DNA from 2 places in the Pantoea sp. Z09 genome. Region 1 is predicted to be linked to the other one. Evidence: predicted binding sites of a transcription regulator. Region 1 holds the regulator's gene; the other holds the start of a gene.
What was found. The regulator ArgR, encoded in region 1, controls arginine synthesis, uptake and breakdown. The targets are predictions, from matches to a motif close to ANTGAATAAAAATACANT.

Region 1 (3,460 bases):
TGCGCCTGATCGCCGGTAACCAGCTGCGCTGCCTGAGCGCCAAATGCGATTACGGAAAGCAGGCTAACGGTTGCGATGGTTGCTTTGATTTTCATTGTTCGTCTCCTCATTACAATCAACAACCTGCGGTTAGCGATAATCGATGCGGGTCGTCGATATTTTCAGGCGTCGCACGGGCGCCCAATCGGTTAATTATTTATACAGCTCAGCCGTGACGTGGAAGGTATCGTCCTGGTTGTTCTCAATGATGCGATAGTGGCTAGCGCCCTGCGCGTCGGCTTTTTGAGAAAGCGCCTGACGAATATTGGTCTGGTCGCCGTCATGACCGCTGATGCTGATGGTCTGGTTCAGCGGCTGCAGGGTTTCAGCCTGCTGATTTGATACCAAACTGGCTGCGCTGGCGCCAAAGGACAGGGCGGAAGTCAGCGCGGCGATAGCGATAAGTGATTTGGTTTTCATGGTCTACTCTCCTGAATTCATAAGTCAGGCAACCCGATGCGCAAGTAGCGCTTCAAAGAGGTCGCCGGGACGATATCGGTTGGTGCGAACTTATTTATAAAGCTCGGCAGTGGCGTGGTAGTTGCCGTTGTTATAGGCCTCGATCACGCGATAGGCGCTGGCGCCTTGCTGCTCTGCTTTTGCGTTCAGTTCTTCTTTAATTTGCATCGGAGAACCCGCCACGCCGCTTACGCTTACTGAGCCGATAGACTGCAGATTTTGCGCCTGCTGAGCGTTAATGGATTCTGCTGCAAAAGCACCGAATGACAGGGCAGATAGAATGCTCAGGGTTGCGATAGTAGTTTTAACTTTCATGTTTATTTCCTCGTCGTCTGTTTTTGTCTTTTTGTTTGGTGTGATTTGCATCACGAAAAGAAGTATAGAACTAATAACGTGTGAAATTAATACCTGCCTAATAATGTTTTGTTGTTATTCTTTATCCTTATGCTTCATTTTTATTCTTTATAGTTATAAAAAATGGATAAAAAACGACCTTTTCCGGTTAAACACTTGCAAAAACAAGGGGATATTTCACTTTATCTTTTTGTGCGAAACATTGCGGTGAATGTGGCTGGTTATTGATTTAGATCTGGGTATTGTCGCTAATTGCGTAGTGTAAAGCAGCGTAAAATAGCGCGAAAGGTTAAGCAGGCCAAAAGGTATGACCAAAGCAGCGCAGCCGCTAAGCGGTAAAGCGCATAAGCTAACGGGTTGAAAAAGCAGAGGGAGAGAAGGAACAGGCCGGGCAGAATGCGACCGGCAAAGGCGTTGCCGGTCGGCGAGCGGTTTACAGCTCTTGTTCGAACAGCATCAGAATAGCGTCATGCAGCTGTCGCACGGTAAAGGCGCGGGCAGGGGTGATAAAAATAGTATCGTCGCCGGCGATAGTGCCGAGGATGCCTTCCGCTTTACCCAGCGAATCGAGCAGGCGGGCGATCAGCTGCGCGGCGCCGGGGCTGGTATGGATCACCACCAGCGCGTCATTGTAGTCGATATCCAGCACCAGGTTTTTCAGCGGGCTGGTGGTGGTCGGCACGCCCAGTTCTGCAGGCAGACAGTAAACCATCTCCATTTTGGCGTTGCGCGTGCGGACGGCACCGAACTTGGTCAGCATACGAGAAACCTTTGACTGGTTGATATTCTCGAAGCCTTCATCCTGCAGCGCCTGCACAATCTCGCCCTGAGAACTAAATTTCTCTTGTTTTAATAAGGCTTTAAACGCTTTGATCAATTCGTCTTGTTTAGATGGGTTTCGCATAAGCTACCAGTAGAGAAAAAATGCCGAACGCCCGCCGACGGCAGATACATTATTATGCATATGAATGAATTTTTATGCAATTCGCTGGTAAAACAGGCAGGCGCCGCGCGGTGCGGGCGCCAATGATAACAAAGTTTTCTGCACAGACCAAAAACGGCGCGCGGCTGGCTACGCGAAGGTTGCAGAATTGTTATACAATTGAGGTGTCACAATGGATAGCTATCGCGGCCGTGCTCTATCTGCCATTGGCATCGTTGTCGGTCATTCAGGCGCGTTGTGCTGACAAAGTAGCAACCCATAAGATTAAGTGCTGCTGCACGCATAATAGACAGTGGGTTTGTCATCGTCTGAGAAGTTGATTCAGGTCTGGACACAGATGGAAATTCGGCTCTACTCTGCCCCACCTTAATAAGGAGTACAGAATGAAAGTTGCCGTTCTTGGCGCCGCTGGCGGAATTGGTCAGGCGCTCGCCCTTCTGTTAAAAACCCAGCTTCCTGCGGGTTCCGAACTCTCACTCTATGATATCGCGCCGGTGACGCCTGGCGTGGCGGTCGATCTCAGCCATATTCCCACGGCAGTCAAGATCCAGGGCTTTAGCGGCGAAGACGCGACGCCTGCGCTGCAGGGCGCGGAAGTGATCCTGATCTCGGCGGGCGTGGCGCGCAAACCGGGAATGGATCGCGCCGATCTGTTTAACGTCAACGCCGGGATTGTGCGCAATCTTATCGAGCAGGTGGCGCAAACCGCGCCCAAAGCGCTTATCGGCGTCATCACCAATCCGGTCAACACCACCGTGGCGATTGCCGCCGAGGTGCTGAAAAAGCATGGCGTCTATGACAAGAATCGTCTGTTCGGCGTCACCACGCTGGATATCATTCGTGCCAATACCTTTGTTGCCGAGCTGAAAGGCAAGCAGCCGAATGAGGTCGAGGTGCCGGTCATCGGCGGCCACTCCGGCGTCACCATTCTGCCTCTGCTGTCGCAGGTGAAAGGGGTGAGCTTTAGCGACGAAGAGGTCGCCAGCCTGACAAAACGCATTCAGAACGCGGGCACCGAAGTGGTCGAGGCCAAAGCGGGCGGCGGCTCGGCAACCTTATCAATGGGTCAGGCGGCGGCGCGTTTCGGCCTGGCGCTGGTGCGCGCCCTGAAGGGCGAGGCGAACGTCGTGGAGTGCGCCTACGTAGAAGGCGACGGCGAATATGCCCGTTTCTTCTCGCAGCCGCTGCTGCTGGGTAAAGGTGGCGTAGTGGAGCGGCGTCCTGTCGGCACGCTCAGCGCGTTTGAGCAGCAGGCGCTGAACGCTATGCTGGAAACGCTGAAAAAAGATATCGCCCAGGGCGAGGAATTTGTGAAGCAGTAAGCGTGCGAGTGCAGTCTGTTCCCTGTGTTAACGAGGCCCGTCTTGACGGGCCTCGCTTCGTATCACGGCTGCCTGGTCTAAAGGCCGCCAGACTTAAAAGTGCGCGTTGGCGGCGTGCCGTTGCTGGCAGGCGTCTTTTTGCCCAGCGTCTCCATGCGCACTTGGAACGGCGGGAAGGGCATTTCAATGCCGTGCTCGGCGAAGCCTTTCAGGATCAGCTGGTGCAGCTCGTGGCGCAGCGGCATGCGATGCCCCATCTCGGCCGCGTGAATACGCAGCTCAAACAGCTGAATCCCCTGTTGTAGATCGACGAGGAAGACATCCGGCGCCGGCACCTCCAGCA
Region 2 (3,460 bases), 330 kb from region 1:
AGCGCGGTGTAGGTGGTTTCGAAACGCACCTGGTCGTTGCCCTTGCCGGTCGCGCCGTGACACAGCGCGTCCGCGCCCACTTTCAGCGCCAGTTCGACCTGCGCTTTGGCGATAATCGGACGCGCCATAGAGGTGCCCAGCAGATAGGTGCCTTCATAGAGCGCGCCGGTCTGCAGCACCGGGTAAACGTAGTCGCTGATAAACTCTTCACGCAGATCGACTACGTGGCATTCAGAGGCGCCGGACTGCAGCGCTTTCTTCTCCACGCCTTCCAGATCGCTACGCTCCTGGCCGATATCCGCCACGAACGCCACCACTTCACAGCCGCCGTAGTTCTCTTTCAGCCACGGAATAATGGCGGAGGTGTCCAGACCGCCAGAGTAAGCCAGTACGATTTTTTTGATGTTTTGCGTGCTCATGTCGTCATCCTAAATCTAAGTCGTTAAGCGAGGATCCGGGTGCCGATCGACACGCCGTTAAACAGGTCGGGCAGTTGCTCCGCGTGGCGCCAGCTGGCGATATCCACCGGGCGGCCCAGCGTGCGCGCCGCGTCGAGCGCCGCGTGCACTTTTACAATCATGCCATCGGTAATGATGCCTTGCGCGATCAGCTGCTCTGCTTTGGCGGCGGTCATCTCGGCGATGCGCTGGCCCTTGCCGTCAAGGATGCCGCTTACGTCGGAGAGCAGCACCAGATCGGCACCCAGCGTGGCCGCCAGCGCGGTCGCCGCCTGGTCGGCGTTGACGTTCATCAGCTTGCCGTCGTCGGTGATGCCGATAGAGCTGACCACCGGCATATAGCCTGCCGCCAGCAGCGTATTAAGCAGCGCCGGATCGCCCGGCTCGGCGTGGCCGACGTGTCCCAGCTCTTCATCGAACTGCGCCACCTTAACCAGATCCGCGTCGCCCAGGCTCAGGCCGACCGCTTTAATGCCATGTTTTTTCGCCCAGGCGAGCAGGGTTTTGTTGGCGGTGCCCGCCAGCGCGCCGGTAATAATGTCGATCTGATCGGCTGGCGTAACGCGCAGGCCGTTTTTCTTCTTCACCGGCAGCGCCAGCTTCTTCATCAGCTCGTCAACCACGCAGCCGCCGCCGTGAACGATCATCAGCGGACGCTGATGCGCGCTGCGCCAGGCCACCAGCGCGTCAAACAGCCGGGCCAGCGCCTCTTCGCTATCGAGCAGCACGCCGCCCAGTTTGATAATTAATGGAGTAGTCATGTCCGTTCTCGTCCGTTAAATCAGTGACTGCGTTTCAGGAAAGCCAAAACGAATATTCATACACTGCACCGCCTGCGACGCGGCGCCTTTCAGCAAATTGTCTTCCGCCGCGACGACGATAAGATGCTCGCCCTCTAGCGCGAAGCCGATATCGCAGAACGGCTGGCCGACCACCGCTTTCAGCGCCGGCACGCCCTGTTCGTAGACACGCACCAGCGGCTTGTCGTGATAGGCGTTGTGGAACGCCGCCGCCACGTCGGCGTGGCTGACGCCCGGCTTCAGGCGACAGGTGATGGTCGCCAGAATGCCGCGCGGAAAGCTGCCGAGATGCGGGGTGAAGATCACCGGCAAGCCGAGATGCGCGACGATCTCCGGGTGATGGCGATGGTTAAACAGGCCGTAAGGCTGCAGGCTCACTTCGCAAAAGCTGGTATTGACGCTCGCCTTGCGTCCCGCACCGCTCACGCCGCTGGTGGCGTTGATCACCGGCCACTGGTCGGCGTTAAGCAGATCGCCGTTAACCAACGGCTTCAGCGCCAGCTGCGCCGCGGTGGGATAGCAGCCCGGCACCGCGACCAGCTGCGCCTCTTTGATCTTCTCGTGGTTCCACTCCGCCAGGCCGTAAACCGCTTTGTCGAGCCAGTCGCCGTGCTGGTGGGTAAAACCGTAATAGCGCTGAAAAAATTCGCCGTCGTTGACGCGGAAGGCGCCGGAGAGGTCAAACACCACACAGCCCGCCTTGAGAAATTCCGGGGCGAGATCGTGACTGACTTCGTGCGCCGTCGCGAGGAACACCACATCCACTTTGTCCGCCCATTCGGCCGCGCTGCTCAGCGGCTGCAGCGGCAGATCCACCACGCCTTTCAGCTGCGGATGGAGATCGGAGAGACGTTTTCCGGCATCCGGGCTTTGCGCTGAAACCGCCAAAGCGGTTATGTTCATATGTGGATGACGATTGAGGAAGGTGGCGAGCTCTACGCCAGCGTAACCACTGGCACCAACGATCAGCGTATTCAACATCAGGCTGTAACCCTTTTTACAGTCACACGTTCCGGGTCGCGGCCTTGCCCCGTTGCCCACGATGCCGTTTGCCGGGATTTTTGCTTCCCACCCAATCGGCGTTAATGTATTTTTATTCACTATTAATGCATGAATATTGATACATCCTAACTCAAGGACCGTCAACAGTGAAGACAAAATTACCGCCTTTTATCGAACTCTACCGCCAGCTGATCGCGACTCCGACCATCAGCGCGACCGACGCGGCGCTGGATCAGAGTAATGAAACTTTAATCAATTTACTGGCGGGCTGGTTTCGCGACCTGGGCTTCAGCGTCGAGGTGCAGCCGGTGCCGGGCACGCGCCATAAATTCAATATGCTGGCGCGCACCGGCGAGGGTGCAGGCGGCCTGCTGCTGGCGGGTCATACCGACACTGTGCCGTTCGACGACGGGCGCTGGACGCGCGATCCCTTTACCCTGACGGAGCACGACAACAAGCTCTACGGCTTGGGCACCGCCGACATGAAAGGCTTCTTCGCCTTTATTCTCGACACGCTGCGCGACGTCGACGTCAGCAAACTCAGCAAACCGCTCTATATTCTCGCCACCGCCGATGAAGAGACCACCATGGCGGGCGCAAAGTATTTCTCCGAAACGGCGAGCATCCGCCCAGACTGCGCCATTATCGGCGAGCCGACCTCGCTGAAGCCGGTGCGCGCGCACAAAGGTCATCTGTCGCACGTCATTCGCGTGCAGGGCCAGTCGGGCCACTCCAGCGATCCGGCGCGCGGCGTCAACGCCATCGAGCTGATGCACGACGCCATCGGCCACCTGATGCAGCTGCGCAACACCCTGAAAGAGCGCTATCACCACGACGGCTTCGCTATTCCCTATCCCACCATGAACTTCGGCCATATTCACGGCGGCGACGCGGCAAACCGCATCTGCGCCTGCTGCGAGCTGCACATGGATATCCGTCCACTGCCGGGGCTGACGCTCAGCGACCTGGAAGGACTGCTCAATGAGTCGCTGGCGCCGGTCAGCGCGCGCTGGCCGGGACGCCTCACCGTCGGCGAGCTGCATCCGCCGATTTCGGGCTATGAATGTCCGGCGAATCACGAGCTGGTCGCCGTGGTGGAAAAACTGCTCGGCACGCCGACCGAGGTGGTGAACTACTGCACCGAGGCGCCGTTCATTCAGAAGCTGTGCCCGACGCTGGTGCTGGGACCGGGATCGATTA

Region 2: a site for ArgR is predicted at 2,343-2,360, ahead of argC (N-acetyl-gamma-glutamyl-phosphate reductase). Genes of this name have one in related genera too.

Annotation. Positions count from the first base shown of each region.
Region 1 covers NZ_CP092373.1:400,099-403,558, forward strand. The annotation lists gene yhcN (peroxide/acid stress response protein YhcN) at 1-95, opposite strand, end outside; gene MC269_RS01935 (YdgH/BhsA/McbA-like domain containing protein) at 193-459, opposite strand; gene yhcN (peroxide/acid stress response protein YhcN) at 550-813, opposite strand; gene argR (transcriptional regulator ArgR) at 1,286-1,756, opposite strand; gene mdh (malate dehydrogenase) at 2,179-3,117, shown strand; gene mscM (miniconductance mechanosensitive channel MscM) at 3,195-3,460, opposite strand, start outside.
Region 2 covers NZ_CP092373.1:67,669-71,128, reverse strand. The annotation lists gene MC269_RS00315 (argininosuccinate synthase) at 1-419, opposite strand, end outside; gene argB (acetylglutamate kinase) at 443-1,219, opposite strand; gene argC (N-acetyl-gamma-glutamyl-phosphate reductase) at 1,235-2,239, opposite strand; gene argE (acetylornithine deacetylase) at 2,407-3,460, shown strand, end outside.